Regions from separate parts of the Peribacillus sp. NPDC096379 genome, predicted to be linked through region 1. Evidence: riboswitches for the same ligand, from Rfam matches in the RefSeq annotation. Region 1 holds a riboswitch; each other region holds the start of a gene.
What was found. Region 1 has a riboswitch for lysine ahead of ACIQZI_RS17830 (amino acid permease). Riboswitches for the same ligand answer to the same signal wherever they lie in the genome.
Positions count from the first base shown of each region.

Region 2: it holds a riboswitch for lysine, as region 1 does, so the genes downstream of both, ACIQZI_RS15300 (cysteine hydrolase family protein) here and ACIQZI_RS17830 (amino acid permease) in region 1, are expected to answer to the same signal.
Region 3: it holds a riboswitch for lysine, as region 1 does, so the genes downstream of both, ACIQZI_RS03085 (aspartate kinase) here and ACIQZI_RS17830 (amino acid permease) in region 1, are expected to answer to the same signal.

Region 1 is NZ_JBIWFD010000004.1:121,744-127,869, reverse strand. Features, by position in the region: gene ltaS (lipoteichoic acid synthase) at 1-1,353, shown strand, start outside; gene ACIQZI_RS17835 (YhcN/YlaJ family sporulation lipoprotein) at 1,851-2,441, shown strand; gene ACIQZI_RS17830 (amino acid permease) at 2,602-4,050, opposite strand; lysine riboswitch at 4,286-4,464, opposite strand; gene ACIQZI_RS17825 (hypothetical protein) at 4,645-4,911, shown strand; gene ACIQZI_RS17820 (FtsW/RodA/SpoVE family cell cycle protein) at 5,063-6,126, shown strand, end outside.
Region 2 is NZ_JBIWFD010000003.1:245,825-251,950, reverse strand. Features, by position in the region: gene ACIQZI_RS15305 (ATP-binding cassette domain-containing protein) at 255-3,425, shown strand; lysine riboswitch at 3,729-3,913, shown strand; gene ACIQZI_RS15300 (cysteine hydrolase family protein) at 4,215-4,931, shown strand; gene ACIQZI_RS15295 (APC family permease) at 4,948-6,126, shown strand, end outside.
Region 3 is NZ_JBIWFD010000001.1:638,005-644,130, forward strand. Features, by position in the region: gene trxA (thioredoxin) at 443-757, shown strand; gene uvrC (excinuclease ABC subunit UvrC) at 847-2,619, shown strand; lysine riboswitch at 2,822-3,000, shown strand; gene ACIQZI_RS03085 (aspartate kinase) at 3,095-4,327, shown strand; gene ACIQZI_RS03090 (YslB family protein) at 4,443-4,898, opposite strand; gene ACIQZI_RS03095 (succinate dehydrogenase cytochrome b558 subunit) at 5,222-5,830, shown strand; gene sdhA (succinate dehydrogenase flavoprotein subunit) at 5,893-6,126, shown strand, end outside.

The sequences.
Region 1 (6,126 bases):
GCAGTACAAAATACGAGAACATATGCACAGCGTGCAACGGCAAACAGCACAGACATTGCTGAGATTGTCAATTTTACAAAAGCGATGTATGCTGAGCCAAACCCAGAATATTTCGGTGCGTCAAAAGGTAAGAATGTGATTTATCTTCATTTGGAATCGATGCAGAATTTCCTTATTGATTACAAGCTTAATGGAGAGGAAGTTACACCATTCCTAAATTCATTAGCGCATAGCACAGACTTTATGTATTTTGATAATTTCTTCCATCAGGTTGGTCAAGGTAAAACATCTGATGCAGAGTTTATGCTTGAAAATTCATTGTACGGTTTGCCACAAGGTTCAGCATTCACGACACATGATCAAAATACGTATCAAGCTGCACCAGCTATTTTAGGTCAAGAAGGGTATACGTCTGCTGTTTTTCATGGTAACTATAAGACTTTCTGGAACCGCGATAAAATTTATAAAGCACTTGGGTTTAATCGTTTTTACGATGCAAGCTATTACGATATGAATGTAGAAGATACAATGAGCTATGGCTTGATGGATAAGCCTTTCTTTCAAGAATCCATTCCGATGCTTGATAAATTGCCACAGCCATTTTATTCGAAGTTTATAACGGTGTCACACCATTTCCCGTATTCGATAAACCAAGACTTAACAACAATCGCACCTCATACAACGGGTGATAAGTCAGTTGATAATTACTTCCAAACGGCCAGATATGCGGATGAAGCACTTAAAGAGTTCTTTACCTATTTAAAGGAATCCGGCTTATATGATAATTCCGTAATCGTGATGTACGGTGACCATTATGGAATCTCAGAAAACCATATGAGAGCTATGTCTCAAGTACTTGGAACTGAAGTTGGGGAATTCGAAAACGCACAACTACAACGTGTGCCTTTACTGATTCATGCACCAGGTGTCAAGGGTGGAGTCAACCATACGTATGGCGGACAAATTGACTTAATGCCGACACTTATGCATTTACTGGGTGTAGACACGAAAGAGAATGTTCAATTTGGTACAGATTTATTGTCTAAAGATCATCACCAATTGATTCCATTCCGAAATGGAGATTTTATTACACCATCTGTAACTTCTCTCAAAGGAAAATACTATGATACGAATACAGGGGAATTAATCGAAGAAACGGAAGAGATTGCTGCGGATAAACAACTTGCGCAAAAACTACTTCAGTACTCCGATAAGGTTGTGAATGGAGATTTATTACGCTTCTATACACCTAAGGGATTCACGCCAATTAAACCTTCTGACTATAATTATAACAATGAAGAAGATAAAGAAACTCCGGTGGAACCATCTACTCAAGAAACATCTGGAGAATAAAGGAACAGGCAGGAAGAATACTCTTCTTGCCTGTTTTTTTGTGTGAAGGATATGGTACAGGGCCTCGCGACTTACTAATATAGCCAATCTCTTAGCGGGTATACTCATTTTATCGAGAAAGCAGCCAAAATTTCGGCTCCGCATCGCCACCATTATGATTAGATGAGTGTAGCGTTTTTAATGAGGGATCCTTCAAAAGTAACTGGTGGAAATTTAACGCCATTTTAGGTTTTGTATGCAAATAAACGAAAATTTGGCACTGGCATGCAAATCATAAATCCCGCTCGAAAAGCGTTAGTTCTGGCGTGAAAATCCTCCATTCTGGCGCGTAAATTTGATTTCCGGATCGTCATTTGATTAAAAAGTAGGCCGGTGCAGATAACAGGACCAGTATTTTACATGGAAGGAATTGTTGCAGGAAATTTAGTTGGGTTCTTACATATTTCATCTTCTCTGGCGAACACTAAATTTGTAATAATGAAAAAGGAGTGATGGATATGAAGAACGCAATTATGGTGGGTGGAATAATAGCAACATTATTTGTTGGAGGATGTACAGCCAACAATACTAAACAGGGTAGTGAGAAAATGGGTGTGAATCATCCGACAGGTGTAAATCATCCGACAGACGTAAATCATCCGACAGACGTAAATTATCCGACAGACGTAAATTATGACAGAGCCATGTTTCCGAATGAAGCCCAAAATGTACGAAATAATGTCAACTATAACACAAGGAATGTCACATATAATAATGATATTAGAGAGGGGAGCAACCTTTCTGCTGAAGTCGATAAGCTAAAAGAAGTGAAGCATTCTACAGTAATGGTGATGGGAAACAGTGCCTATGTTGCAGCCGACTTATCGGACAAAGGAAGCAATGAGTTAGCGAAGAATGTAGAGGAGAAAATTGCTGACAAAGTAAGGGCAGCTGATGCAACGATTGAAAACGTGTACGTGTCTTCAAGCCCTGACTTCATTGATCGTATGCAAGGCTATTCGACTGATGTGAGGAATGGTCATCCAATCGCAGGATTTGCTGATGAGTTCACTGAAACGGTGAAACGCGTTTTCCCGTCTGCACATTAATGATTGTAAGGAAGATGACATCATCCACCTGCTTATGAAGTGATGTAAGAATCTTGAATACCTTGACTTAATTAATTTGATAAGAAGCTGTCCCATACAAAAAAGGGTCAGACCTCACATCAATAGTGTGAAGTCTAACCCTTTTTGGATATCCTTGTTATTATTTAGTTTCAAAATCACAGTCTTTTAAAGGAATTAATTTTGTTTTGTTTTTAACTTTATAGACGAGCCAAACGATTAAGAAAAGAGGTAAACCAATATAAGAAACAAGTACTCCGTTCCAATCGACCCCGCCTCCCGTAAAGGCTTGGTAGTTTTGACCTAATATAATGAAAATACATAAAAATAGTGCTAATAATGGACCGAGTGGGAACCACTTTGCTCGATATGGAAGATCCTTTATGTCGTGTCCTTGTGCGATATAGGCTCTGCGGAAGCGGTAATGGCTGATGGCAATCCCGAGCCAAGTAACAAATCCAGCCATCCCTGACGCGTTTAACAACCAAATATAAACGGCACCATCGCCGAAGAAAGTCGTTAAGAAAGCTAGTGATCCAACTAAAGTAGTTGCGATTAAGGCATTAACTGGCACACCTCTTTTATCCAATTTTCCTAAGAATTTAGGTGCTTTACCATCGCGTGCTAAATCCCAAAGCATACGAGTAGAAGCATACATGCCTGAGTTACCTGCAGACAAGACAGATGTTAAAATAATGGCGTTCATGACGGATGCAGCGAAGGCAAATCCTGCGCGTTCAAAAACGAGTGTGAATGGACTTACAGAAACCGCATCACTTAATAATCGTTCATCTGTGTATGGAAGAATCATCCCGATGACAAAAATAGATAAAATGTAAAAAAGGAGGATTCGCCAAAAAACAGTGCTAATTGCTTTTGGAATATTTTTTTCTGGCTCTTCGCTTTCTCCAGCAGCTACGCCGAGTAATTCAGTCCCTTGAAAAGAGAAACCCGCTGCCATGAAAATTCCTAGGATGGCAAAGAATCCGCCATTAAAAGGTGCATCCTCGATTGTGAAGTTTGTAAAGCCAATAGACTCTCCGCCCATAATGCCAAAAATCATTAAAAATCCAGTAATAATAAAGATGATGACTGTTACAACTTTAATCAGTGCAAACCAAAATTCCGCTTCTCCAAAGCCTTTAACAGACATATAGTTGAAGCCGAACATAATGACAAGTGCCAGTGCACTCCACATAACTGAAGGACTTTCTGGAAACCAAAATTTCATAATGAGTACAACCGCAGCAAGCTCCGCGGCAATCGTAATTGCCCAGTTATACCAATAGTTCCAGCCGATCGCAAAACCAAAAGCCGGATCAACAAAATTCGTGGCATACACTTTGAATGAACCAGCTACTGGCATGTAGGCTGCCATCTCGGCAAGACTGGTCATTAAGAAATAAACCATGATTCCAACAGCTGCATAGGCGAGCAGCGCTCCACCTGGACCAGCAGTATGAATAGCGCCACCACTTGCTAAAAATATCCCAGTTCCGATTGATCCTCCAAGAGAAATCATCATCAGATGGCGTGCTTTAAGAGTTCTCTTTAATTGAGTAGGGTTAGATGTTTGGGTTGAATTCGCCAATGATCGTGTACACTCCTTTTCTGTGGAAAAGGGGCGGGGCTTCGCAAAAATCCGCTCCGTACCGCCACCTTCATAAGGTGATACAATTTGAGTGCCTGAACCTTTTCATCGTTTTAGTTGGGATCAGATGCTCATGGATGTTTTTTTATGATGGAAGGTTAAATGGTATTTAAGGCAAATAAAAAAACAACAGTCGAAAAAGATCGACGGCTGTTTGATGAGTCCGTTAAATCCTTCCGAAGATAGCCCTCCACGTTACTAAACGTGACAGTGATGTTCCTGTTCGGAAACATCGCCAGCATGGATAGTCAATGATTTATCCAAACTTCGGCAATTTATCCTTTCAAACGGAGTCATCAATTTCATTGAATCTCGTCCGCTTTACTATTATAAGTTGCAGCCTCTATCCCATCGGTGAATGGGAATATTTAATTAAATATGATTGTAGTATAGTATATTTCAAATGGACAAGCAATGTTTAATTTTGAAAGGGAAGTAATAATTAGACAAGAATAGATGAAAAGACCCGATACATTGGAGCGAACAAAGAGAAAACGTGGACCATTATGTTTACAGTTTTTTTAGTTTAACCTCTTGTTCGAATTCGCACTTGTAACGACGATTTTTATTGTAAAGAAAAAGGCATTTGATTCTGGATTGGCTTGCGCGATAGGAATCCCGGTCGTTTTCTTTCACTATTTATTAATGGGCTATTACACAGCAGTGATGCTAGATGCTTCGATAGCAGGATGTATGGTCAGTGTTGCGGGTGTGATCTTTGGATGGGCTTTTCTATTTTCGCCAAGTCAGGGACTTGTAACTACCTACATGAAGAGAAGGCGACTTAGCGCAGAAAGATGATAAGTTGGGACTTCGTGGGGGAAAATCAATATACGATATAGTTGTGATTTTGTCTGTTTACAGTATAATGGATAGGTGTACGAAAGGGAGTATTTTCTCAAAAATATGCTATGGATCATAGTTCCCTTAATCCTTCTTATGGGAGAGTTATATGGAATCAAATAATAAAATTTCATCCAGAATTGATTATACCTTAGCTTTTATACTATTTCTTCTGTTTATTACGAGCTGTATTGCGATATACAGTGCGCAGACATCTGGGCAGTATGTAAATAACTTTTTAATTCAACAAGTATTTTGGTACGCGGTTGGTGTAGGTATTGTTGCAGCCATCATTACCTTTGATTCAGATCAATTAAAGAAAATAACTTGGTATGCGTATGGCTTTGGGCTTTTTCTACTTTTCTTGCTAGTGGTAGCTCCAGATACGTTAGCTCCTAACATAAATGGAGCCAAGAGTTGGTTTGTCATTCCCAAAGTGGGTTCGATACAACCATCAGAATTCATGAAGACGTTTTTGATCGTCGCTCTTGCCAATGTGGCGACTACTCATCATGAAAAAAATCCAATGAAGACGATTAAAACGGATTTCTGGCTGTTGTTGAAATTAGGTCTTGTAACGATGCCGCCAATTATGTTAGTTATGCTACAACCTGACTTAGGAACATCTCTTGTCTTAATTGCGATTTTAGTTGGAATCATTTTTGTTTCAGGTGTTTCATGGAAGATACTAACACCCATTTTTGCAGGTGGGGCAGCAGTCGCAGGAACGATATTTTATTTTGTTCTATGGCATCCTGATATTTTAGAAAAGTATCTAGGAGTTAAGCAATATCAATTTGGACGGATTTATTCTTGGTTAGATCCTTATAATTACGCCAGTTCAACAGGGTATCAATTAACGAAATCATTGCTGGCTATCGGATCAGGCCAAACGACAGGGAAAGCATTAGAAGGTGGAATCGGTGCTAGAGAGGTGTATTTGCCGGAAAGTCATTCGGATTTCATCTTTAGTGTAATTGGCGAAGAATTCGGTTTTCTTGGGTCCAGTATTGTCGTTAGTTTGTTTTTCTTGCTGATCTATCACATTACGAAATCTGGAATGGACACGAAGAATAACTTCTATACGTATATTTGTGTGGGTGTAATTAGTATGATTACATTCCATGTATTTCAAAATATTGGCATGACGATTGGCGTTTTGCCGATTACAGG
Region 2 (6,126 bases), on a different contig from region 1:
AGGTGGATTCGTAGACCTGTTTAAAAATTTACGATGAATTAAATCTCTAAATGAATAATACCAAAAGGGCTCTTTGATCAAAAAAGGCTTTAGATTTCTTTTATTCTTTGAAAGCATGAATGGTAAGCTTTACATCATCGATTCGTTTACAATTAGTATGAGTACGTCGATTCGAAATAACACAACATAATTATTAGTCGTTATGCCAACATAAGAAAAACTAAATTGAGAGAATTGAGAGGATATCATTCACTATGAAAATCAATCAATTAATTGCGAACAATATTAACAAATTAGATGCAGTACTACCAGTAGATAAATCGTTAGGAATTGCTGGTTTGTCTGGATCTGGTAAAACAACTTTTTGCCAAACAATTGGTGAAGAATCTAAGAAGCGTCTCGTTTCCTTATTGCCAAAGGCTGAATATCAGTATTTATTTCCTAATATAATGGAAACCAATTTCAGTGCCATCAAGATGGAAGAAATGCCTTTAGTCCTGTTTCTCGGAAAATCAGCCATTTCTGCCAATCCACGTTCAACGATTGGCACCCATACGGGCGTTTTTAAAGACCTCCGCGTGCGGCTTGCTGAGAAATTTAATCTTTCTCCAGAAGTGTTTTCATTTAATAATGAATTAGGCTGGTGTCCTAAGTGTAAAGGACGCGGTACTACCCAAAATATCGAATGTAAAAAGTGTGAGGGCAAGCGCTATAATCCAGAAGTTGAGCAAAAAAGAATAGAATTATTGGATCAACCACATAGTATTTCCGATATCAACAACTTAAACATTGAAATGATTCTTTCCCTTGCAGAAGAATTACATATTAGTGAAGCAAAACAGCATATTCTTAAAAATATGATCAACATGAGTATTGGTTACTTAACATTAAATCGTATTATGGGTACATTGTCAGGTGGAGAATTAACACGACTTTACTTGGCAGAATTCATGGCAGCAAGTGAAAATACCGTTATTATTATTGATGAAATCTCCGTTGGGCTTGATCACCAAACACTATTGCAAATTTTGGAACAGATTAAACAATTAGGCTATAAAAATCAAATTTGGCTCATTGATCATTCAGACACAGTGCTCGATACAACGAATGAGCAATTGTTCTTTGGTCCTGGTAGTGGGAAATATGGCGGAAAAATCGTGGAAGAATCACCACGCCCACAACCAATCCATTGGGAACGAAATCAGGCAATACCAACAGAATACTATCAATTTCATGATCTATATTGCCGTAATATTCAAATGGCTGAAATTCAGATTCCCCAAAATAGACTTGTAACCGTTACGGGTGAGTCTGGATGTGGTAAATCTACACTTGTCAATGAATGTATAGCCAAAGATTTTCTGAAGCGATATCCAAAAGATAAACTAGTTATGGTAGGTCAAGATCGAAACCAATCGATTACCAGTCGGTCAACCGTTGCGACTTTTCTTGATATTAAAAAGAAACTGACAAAATATAGTGAAGATATTGAAGATATTTTTCAGCGCTCAATTGAAGATATTATTGAAGAACTACCAAATCAAGACATCGCTCATAAACGCTTGAGCTTACTGATTAAACTTGGACTGGGTTATTTGACGTTGGAAAGAAAAACACAGTCCTTATCAACTGGTGAATTTCAATGTGTTCATTTAGTTTCGGAGCTGTTTGCTAACTCGAGAAACCCACATACGCTTTTTATTTTTGACGAGCCTTCAAAAGGTTTATCACAAAATATTTTAAACCAATTCATTGATAGTATTAGGGGCATTCTGCAAGATGAATCCGTCTCAATCATGATGATTGAACATAATTCTTACATGCTAGAAAGCTCTGACTTTATCGTTGATTTTGGTAAAAGACAGCATGCGTCTGTAGAACATCTTGAGGTTGTCAGTCATGATGATTATTATCGCCAAAAAAACAGTGCAGATAGAGTTGACCCATTGTATCTTTCTTCCACACTCAAGCAGCAAAAGGGTATTCACTATTTAGAAGAAAATCAGATTGACTATTTTAAAAATGCAGAGAACCTTTATAAGGGCGGCATCTTAAAAAGTTTATCATCAATGGCTCGATTGATTTATGGTGAATATGAATCTGAAACCATTGCACCCGTCATCGCCATTGATTTTGAAAGACATTTGTATAGTCAATATAGTTTTCTCTATGAAATTGGCGGTCTAATCAACCATATTGTGGCGGCGCATCCAACCAATAAAGATACAAGAAGCTTCGATTTCTATGATCAAGATAATCATTGTCCAAGCTGCTCGGGCCGCCGGATGATTGAAAAATTTGATATTGATGTTGTCATTCAAGACAAAAACGTACCATTTTGGGATGGCCTATTGCATTCAGACGTGATGGAGGTATTAAAATATTATCAATATCCGAAATTGCAATTCCTTTTTGATGAGATCAAGAATGAACTTGGTCAAGATATTAGTAAAAGCTATCATGAGATGACAGAAGCAGAGAAGCATACCTTTTTATACGGGTATTGGGAAAAGTCATTCTATGATAAGAAAGGCAAAGCGCGGAGGACGTGGGATGGCTTTAATAAAATTCTTGGGATGTATATGTCCATTTCGAAATCGATTATTAAAGAGCATATGAAAGCGTCAAAAGAGATGATTACCTGTCCAATTTGTCAGGGCGCCGTGCTAAGCCATCATAAAAAGCTCGAATTTGGCGACACAGATATTCGTGAGATTATTCATCAGCCGCTTGATCAGGTTTTGAAAATGGTAGGTGAGTTACCGGAACTCGTAAAAATGAAATCTATTGTTGGCGGCGAGATGGCCTTGACGGAAGATGTCTCCCTGTTGCCTAGGGAAACACAAGTCGCACTGAAAATGCTTGAACTGGAACAGGCAAGCTTTGCCCACTATGAAATGGTATTACAAAATGTCTTACCATTCTGGGACAGAATTAAAGGAAACATCGAAGCTATAAGCAGTAAAAATCTGATAACAATTTGTGATTTTGCCAATATTGACGAAACAAGAGAAACAATTATTGATAAGTATTTCACCAATGGCAAATACAAAAAACTAACGTATGTTTATGAAGCATTTGGTTACAAAAAAATTGTTACCCAAATAAATAAGATTAAAAAAAGTCATCCATGCCCATTCTGTAAAGGGAAGAAAGTCATTTCAGAAGATGGTCTCCATGACGGTGTGTACAAATTATCGATACCATGTGTGAGTTGTGATGCAAGTGGTATCAATGAAGAAGGGCGTAAGGAAATCGTCGATGGTTTTGACGTGCAAACATGGCTAACTGGCAAAGTACGTGATGTTGTTGCTGAGAGCTTAATAAATGAGGCTGTTAGTGATATTCCAATTTTTAATCGTATTCGCGAGTTGAATAAACGAGATATGATGGCGGTCTACCAATGTATTGAGCAGAACAATTAAAGTAGAATGATTCATACAAGCCATATTAAAAAAAAGCTAGATGTCAGCTAGTGATTATTACTCATTTGCAATAATGAATGGCAAATGAGTTTTTTTTGCTATTCTAAAATCGGAGCCTGTTGGTTAAAAGAATATCTTGTACTGGTGTTATTAAATGTTATATTAATATAACATTTAATATGTTAGTATTTTCCTGTATTTCCTTATTTTTAGGAATGATTAATAGATAAATATTATATTGACATCGTAATATTTATAATTATATAATAATTATAATGAATAAATATACCTCGCTTTTTATAATTGTGAGGTAGAGGCGCGATATTTATTAGTGCTTAGTGGAGTCAGAGAAGACGAAGAAGCTATGCAGAAGGAAATGTCGCCGAAGTATATAATGATTTCTCGCCATTATGTGCTGGGTCTGTAATGAATAATTACAGGACTGTCTTAATAAGTTACCCAATTTATTAAGTTGTGCTATCTCTCAGTAGAGACAAAAGGGTGAGGAATTTGGAATGGCTACATCGATTTCCGGGTTCTTTCTCGGAAGGTATCTAGTCTTTTTTTATTGCCTTTAAGAGATTCCTTTAGCATATAGGGGAATCTCTTTTTTCTATGGAAAAGGGGCGGGCTTCCAAAAAATCAGCTCCGCATCGCCACCTTTATAAGGTGATACGTTTTTTAGAACCCGAACCTTTTTCATCATTTAAGTTAGGATCAGATGCTCACGAATGCTTTGTATTGAAGAAATGAATATAGCTTGTATAGGCTAAGATGGAGGAAATGAATATGGAAAAACTGCAAACACTTTATTACGAATTTATCCCGACGGGCGAAGATAAAATGAAATTAGATCCAGCAAAAACAGCACTTTTAGTCGTGGATATGCAAAATCAATTTATTAGCCGTGATGGATTGGATGCTCAAGTTGCACGAGAAAAAGGCATGTTCGATAAGTGGGAATCTTTCTATGATCGTATCGATAACGTAGCGATTCCAAACAATAAAAAACTACTAGACTTTTTCCGTGCCAATCAATTAGAAGTCACTTTCGGACGGATTGCTTGTCATCATAAGGATGGACGTGACCGTTCCCCTGTACAACGTCGCCCAGGTTGGAATAATATCTTATTACCAATCGGTGATCCAGGTGCAGAAATGGTAGATGAATTAAAACCATTAGAAGATGAAATCGTGGTAAATAAAACGACAGACAGTGTTTTAAGTGGAACAAACTATGAATTTTTACTTCGTAATATGGGCATTGAAACAGTTGTATGTACAGGTGTTGTAACAGACCAATGTGTTGCCTCAACTGTACGTAGCTTAGCAGACGCTGGTTTTGAAGTAATTTTAGTAGAAGATGCTTGCGCAGCGGCAACGAAAGAGTTACATGATGCAGAAATCATGATCATGAATCAAATTTATTGCCAAGTGATGAGCACAGATGAAACCATTCAATTCATTTCGGAGGAAATTGAACAACGTACTGTTGTTCAAAAATAGAGAGGAAGCTTTTTAAATGAGTCAAGGACAAAGTAATGCAAATCAAGACAGTGCAGCTCCTCATTTTAAGCGTGTTCTAACACTGAAGGATTTGGTGATTTATGGCATCGCCTTTATGACGCCCATTGCGCCTGCTTATATATATGGTTTTGCAGCACAGTCTACAGGCGGTATGTTGCCATTAGCGTATTTAATCGCGATGGTTGCGATGATGTTTTCGGCATATAGCTATGGCAGGATGGCTGCAGCGTTCCCGGTTTCCGGTTCAACGTATACGTATACACAACGTGCGATTCATCCGCATTTAGGCTTTTTTGCCGGCTGGGCCATGTTTATGGACTATGTATTAGTGCCTTTAATCGTCTTTATGGTTGGTGCTTCCTATGCCAATGCATTAATTCCATCCATTCCATATTGGGTATGGGTATTCATTATTGCTGGAGTTATTACTGTTGTAAATATTCTCGGAATTGCAGTGGCAGCAAAAGCGAACCAAATTTTAGTGTTATTTATGGGAATCGTTGTTGTCATCTTCGTTGTTTTTTGTATGAAGGCGATTATGGTAGAGGATGGTGCATCGGCTTTAGTATCGATTACTCCGTTCTTTAATAACGAAACATTCGTAATGTCAGCCATCATTTCAGGTGCAGCCATGGCATGTTTCTCATTTTTAGGATTTGACTCGATTACAACCTTATCGGAAGAATCAGTGAATCCCAAAAATGATATTTGGAAAGCGGCCATTCTTTCTTGTTTAATCGGTGGCGTTATTTTTATCGTGCAAGCGTATGTTGCTCAGCTAGTCTGGCCAGATGTAAATAACTTTAGCTCAGCAGATACAGCATTATTTGATATTGCGAATGTAGCAGGTGGTGCGGTGCTTGTAACACTTTATACAGTAGCGATTATCGTTTCAACTTTTACAGCTGGTTTAACAGGTCAAGCAAGTGCTTCACGTTTAATGTTTAGCATGGGACGTGATGAAGTTCTACCGAAAAAGTTCTTTACACATTTACATCCTAAATATAAAACACCGATCTACAATATTTTATTAATGTGCAGCATTAGTATTGCCGGAGCCCTTTTCTTATCAATCGATTTTGTTGCAGAATTAATGAGCTTTGGCGGTTTAACTGGTTTTATGTTTGTTAACCTATCTGTTATTGTGTATTACTATTTCCGTAAAAAAGAGAAG
Region 3 (6,126 bases), on a different contig from region 1:
TGCTCATCAAGCAGATGTCTTGATTTTTGCAATCAGATGATGCTATTTTAAGAATTAATCCCGCATTAACGGGCAGTACCCCCACCTCAAGGCTTAGATGAATCGAAGAAGTATACGTGGGGGATAACTGCCCGTAAATGCCTGATTGGTGAGATACAGTGAAACTTACCTTTGCGGTTTTCAAAGGTTTAGTTGAACCAATCGGGTTCGTAGAGTCGCTTTATCTACGCTGCGCGGAGATATTAGCGACACTAGAACGGGACTAACAATCAGTGGGGATGAAGAACACTCCCCACTGATTGAAGTTTCACTTTATACGAATCATATTGCGAATAGATACGTAAGTTAAGGGTATCTTAGCAATGAAGCAAAATAATAGTAAGCATCTCATTATCAATGGTATACTGGTTTTAGAAATATAGTTTATTAGGAGGCATATATTATGGCAATTGTACACTCGACTGACCAAACATTTACAACAGATACAAACGAAGGTTTAGTTCTTGCTGATTTCTGGGCACCGTGGTGCGGACCTTGTAAAATGATCGCTCCAGTTCTTGAAGAACTTGATGGCGAAATTGGTGACAAAGTGAAAATCGTTAAAGTGGATGTAGACGAAAACCAAGAAACTGCTGGTAAATTCGGCGTAATGAGCATCCCAACTTTAATCGTGTTAAAAGATGGAGAAGTTGTTGACAAAGTGGTTGGCTTCCAACCGAAAGAAGCATTATCAGAACTTCTTGCAAAACACGCTTAATTCTTTTATATTTAAGAAACTTCAAGTCTATGGCTTGGAGTTTTTTCTTTTATACACTTTATGTAGATTGATTGGTTGGGAGGTTGAACATGAATCAGAGAATTAAGGACAAGCTTGCCCTGCTTCCTGATCATCCCGGCTGTTACTTGATGAAAGATCGCCAGGGAACGATTATTTATGTCGGTAAAGCCAAGGTACTGAAAAACCGAGTTCGCTCGTATTTTACTGGCTCGCATGACGGAAAAACGCTTAGACTCGTCAATGAAATTGAAGACTTTGAATATATCGTTACATCATCAAATATTGAAGCACTCATTTTAGAATTAAACTTAATCAAGAAACATGATCCGAAATATAATATTATGCTGAAGGACGATAAAACGTATCCGTTCATCAAGCTGACGAATGAGCGTCATCCGCGCTTAATCATCACCAGAAAAGTGAAAAAAGATAATGGTAAATATTTTGGTCCCTATCCGAATGTCATCGCGGCTAATGAAACGAAAAAGCTCCTTGACCGCATTTATCCGCTTAGAAAGTGTAATACATTGCCTGATCGCGTGTGCTTATACTATCATCTTGGTCAATGTCTCGCACCATGTGTGAAAGAAGTGCCACAGGAAAAATACAAAACGATGATGGGTGAAATTACGCGATTTTTAAATGGTGGCTATCAAGAAATTAAAAATGAGTTGTCTGATAAAATGCATGAGGCAGCTGAAGAACTTGATTTTGAACGGGCTAAGGAATATCGAGATCAAATCGCCCATATTGTCGTTACGATGGAAAAGCAAAAAATGATGTCCAATGATTATACAGATCGTGATGTTTTTGGTTTTGCGTATGATAAAGGCTGGATGTGTGTACAAGTATTCTTTGTTCGTCAAGGTAAATTGATTGAACGTGACGTCTCGTTGTTTCCGATATACGATGAACCTGATCAAGAATTGCTAACATATCTAGGGCAATTTTATTCAAAGGCAAATCATTTCAAGCCGAAAGAAATTTTTCTACCTGAATCAGTAGATACACAATTAGCGGAGCAATTATTACAGGTTAAAATTCTTACCCCGAAAATTGGACAAAAGAAAGAATTACTCAATCTTGCTAGTAAAAATGCTAGCATTGCGCTGGGAGAAAAATTTGCTTTAATTGACCGGGATGAGGATCGCACGATTAAAGCAGTGGAGAGGCTTGGAGAACAGCTCGGCATTTATACACCGCACAGAATTGAAGCTTTCGATAATTCAAATATTCAAGGAACGAATCCTGTTTCTGCGCTCGTTGTCTTTATCGACGGAAAACCTGAAAAACGGGAATATCGTAAATACAAGATTAAAACGGTTAAAGGACCAGACGATTACGAATCAATGCGTGAGGTAGTCCGTCGCCGCTACTCGAGAGTGTTGAAAGAAGGACTTCCGCTTCCAGATTTAATCATTATTGATGGCGGTAAAGGGCATGTTGAAGCAGTTCGCGATATTTTAGAAAATGAACTCGGTCTAGAAGTCCCACTCTCAGGCCTTGTAAAAGATGAAAAGCATCGTACATCTGAACTGATGATTGGCAATCCACTTGAGATTATCCCGCTTAACCATAGGAGTCAGGAATTTTATCTGCTACAACGGATTCAAGATGAGGTGCATCGTTTTGCCATCACTTTTCACCGCCAGCTGCGAGGTAAAAATGCTTTTCAATCTTTGCTTGATGAAATTGAAGGCATCGGCGAGAAACGAAAAAAACAACTTCTAAAGCATTTTGGCTCAGTAAAGAAAATGCGTGAAGCAACGGTAGAAGAAGTTCAAGCGGCAGGCATTCCGCGATCTGTCGCTCAAGAGCTTGTAAAGAAATTGCAAGAATAATCTTGCTGTTCAAAATTGGGTATGCTATACTACAGTTAATTTTTAAAAGTAATATACGTTTTTAATAAATTTGATTGTCTAGCTACAGCGCCTAGCCCGGCTGAGGTCATAAGTCAAACATCTGATGGAGAGAAAATCACTTTCCATACAGATGTTTGCCTTATGCTCTGTCTGAGGCTGAACAAGGCGCTTACGCTTTTCGTGTGTTGATAGAGGTGCGGGTTTCATTAGTAAAGACTTGGAGAAGGATGAGCTTCTGTGAAAAGTCTTGAAAGGGGAAGTCGCCGAAGCGATCAAGTCTCATAGCTTGATTTTGCTGGTCTGACATTGAATAAATGGCAGATTGTCAGAACAATTTTGTTCTGGAGGGCTATCTCACTGTGATATTCGTATGTATTTACGTTACCACAGCAATGAGATAATTCTCATTGCTTTTTTTTGTATGCAAAAAAACAGCTGGAAAGGGTGTCACAAAGTGGGATTAATCGTGCAGAAATTTGGCGGTACATCAGTAGGAAATATTGAAAAAATAAAGCATGTAGCAACTCGGGTAATAGAAGAAGCGGCTCTTGGGAATGAGGTTGTTGTCGTTGTGTCGGCAATGGGCAAAACGACCGACGAGCTCGTTTGGATGGCGAATGAAATCAGTAATACTCCGAGCAAACGGGAAATGGATATGCTGTTATCAACTGGAGAACAGGTCACGATTTCATTTCTTACGATGGCATTACAAGAACTTGGGTATGACACAGTTTCTTTTACCGGTTGGCAAGCTGGGATTAAAGCTGAATCGATTCATGGGAATGCAAGAATTTTGGATATTGAGACGAATCGGGTCAAAGAACAGCTTTCGGCAGGAAAAATCGTTGTTGTAGCGGGCTTCCAAGGAGTGGATGCGAGCGGTGAAATCATGACATTGGGCCGAGGTGGATCCGATACGACCGCTGTTGCATTAGCGGCAGCTTTAAAAGCAGAACGCTGTGACATTTATACAGATGTTACAGGTGTGTTCACAACAGATCCTCGTTTTGTAAAATCAGCAAGGAAATTACAATCGATTTCTTATGATGAAATGCTTGAATTGGCGAATCTTGGGGCAGGCGTCCTTCACCCACGTGCAGTAGAATTTGCGAAGAATTATGGAATACCGCTAGTCGTTCGCTCAAGTATAGAACGGGAACAAGGAACAATCATTGAGGAGGAAGTAACGATGGAAGAGAATTTAATTGTTAGAGGGATTGCATTTGAAGACAGTATTACACGGGTAACCATTTTTGGACTGACTGGAAGATTAACTTCCTTATCTACCATTTTCACAACCCTTGCCGAGCAGCACTTAAATGTAGACATTATTATCCAAAGCATTACGGATACTGGTACGACGAATCTAACATTCTCGATTAAAGAGGATGACGTAAGTGGCGTGTTAACGGTTTTAGAAAGTAATAAAAAAGAATTACAGTTTGAAAGAATTGAAACGGAAAGTAATTTAGCGAAAGTGAGCATCGTTGGTTCGGGAATGGTTTCTAATCCGGGTGTTGCAGCGAAAATGTTTGCGATTCTTGCAGATGCAGGCATCCAAGTGAAAATGGTCAGCACATCTGAAATCAAAGTTTCTACGGTTATCCCAGACAAAGACATGGTTCTGGCTGTTGAAACATTGCATGTGGAATTTCAACTTGATGAAAGAACGGTAGTCAAAGCGTAAAAAATGAGTAGAGGATCGTTAAACCTATGCAAAGCATGGCTAAACGATCCTCTTTATCTACTTATCCCACATTAACGGAAAGTCAAGCGCCCCACTGATGGAAGTTTCACTTTATCTACTCAATCGGGTCTTTTAAATCTAATTTTACGAATATCGTAGCTCTGCGGGCGCGACGTTTCGTTTCTTCGGCGCCTTCTGCTGTGAATTTTCTTTGTAAGCTGATTTGTTCAGCAAGAAATCCAGTCTCAAGTTGAAAGTGACATGCGGTGTTCAATTCAAACCGTCTTTCAACCATTATTCCAGTTAATGTCATTTCGATTTCGTCTTTGGATTGCTTGACCAATGTTAAGTCCCCCCAGCCGGCACTAGAGAAAAAGTTAATGGTTTCATCTATGTTGTGAAGCGGGAATTTCCTTGCCAACTGTTTTCCAGCCCAGTATAGAACATGGGGAGAATCTTTGCCTAAAATATCATTTAATAGTATTTCTCTAATTAACTCGTAGCCAAAAATCGGGATATGCATTTCAGTGTTATCAGATAATTCTTGCAGAGCCTGAGCTTCTTTTTCCATTGTATTCCCCACTTTCTATACAACTATTATATACGTTTTGTGAGTTGAAGCATTAATTTTTATAGGAAAATCTAAAATTAAATTGTTGGATAAATGGTGACTTATGGGATTTTCCTTAGGTGAATAAGGAAAAAAACTAGTAAAATATTTCTATTTTGAAAAAAGAAATCTTGTATCCGTTTTCTTGACGCAATTATCAGACAGGGGTAAAATGGACATGTCAGAAGATTGTTAAATAGTTTCATACATTTAGAAAATGCAGGGGTAAGGGAGAATTGATTTTATCTTTGCGAGAGTTTTCACAAATTAAGGGGGGGCACTTTGTGGCGCAAAATCGAGAGTTTGGGAACCGTAAGCTTCATTCACTTCTTGGGGTAGTTCCAATTGGACTGTTTTTAATCTTCCATTTAACAGTCAACTATATGGCAACTAAAGGAGCGGATACCTTTAATGCAGCGGTACATTTAATTGAATTCACGCCAATCAAGATTGTCGTTGAGTTTGTTGTCATTTATTTACCGTTGATTTTCCATGCTGTTTATGGGATTTACATCGCTTTTACAGCTAAAAACAACTTAGGAAGATTTAACTTTTTCCGTAACTGGATGTTCTTTTTACAAAGGGTATCAGGAATTATAACGTTAATCTTCCTTATTTGGCATGTGTATACGACAAGAATTCAAGCTGCACTTGGTGCTGAAGTGAACTTTGACATGATGGCAACGATTTTTTCAAGTCCATTCATGATTGTTTTTTACATTGTAGGGCTTCTTTCAACCGTTTTCCATTTCGCTAATGGACTTTGGTCATTCTCGGTAAGCTGGGGGTTAACTGTTTCACCTAAATCGCAAAAGATCATGACTTACATAACATTAGTTGTATTCCTAGTCCTTAGCTATATTGGGCTACGTGCAATTTTTGCTTTCGTATAAAAGGTTCGAATAAATCAGAGCAAGCTAACAAGCTTTGAACGGATATGAGGGAGTGAGCAATAATGGGTAAAGGTAAAATTATTGTCGTCGGTGGAGGTCTAGCAGGGCTAATGGCTACGATTAAAGCGGCTGAGCATGGACAACAGGTAGATCTATTCTCGTTAGTTCCTGTTAAACGTTCTCACTCTGTTTGTGCACAAGGTGGCATAAATGGAGCAGTAAATACAAAAGGTGAAGGGGACTCCCCGTTGATTCACTTTGATGATACAGTTTACGGTGGCGATTTTTTAGCGAAC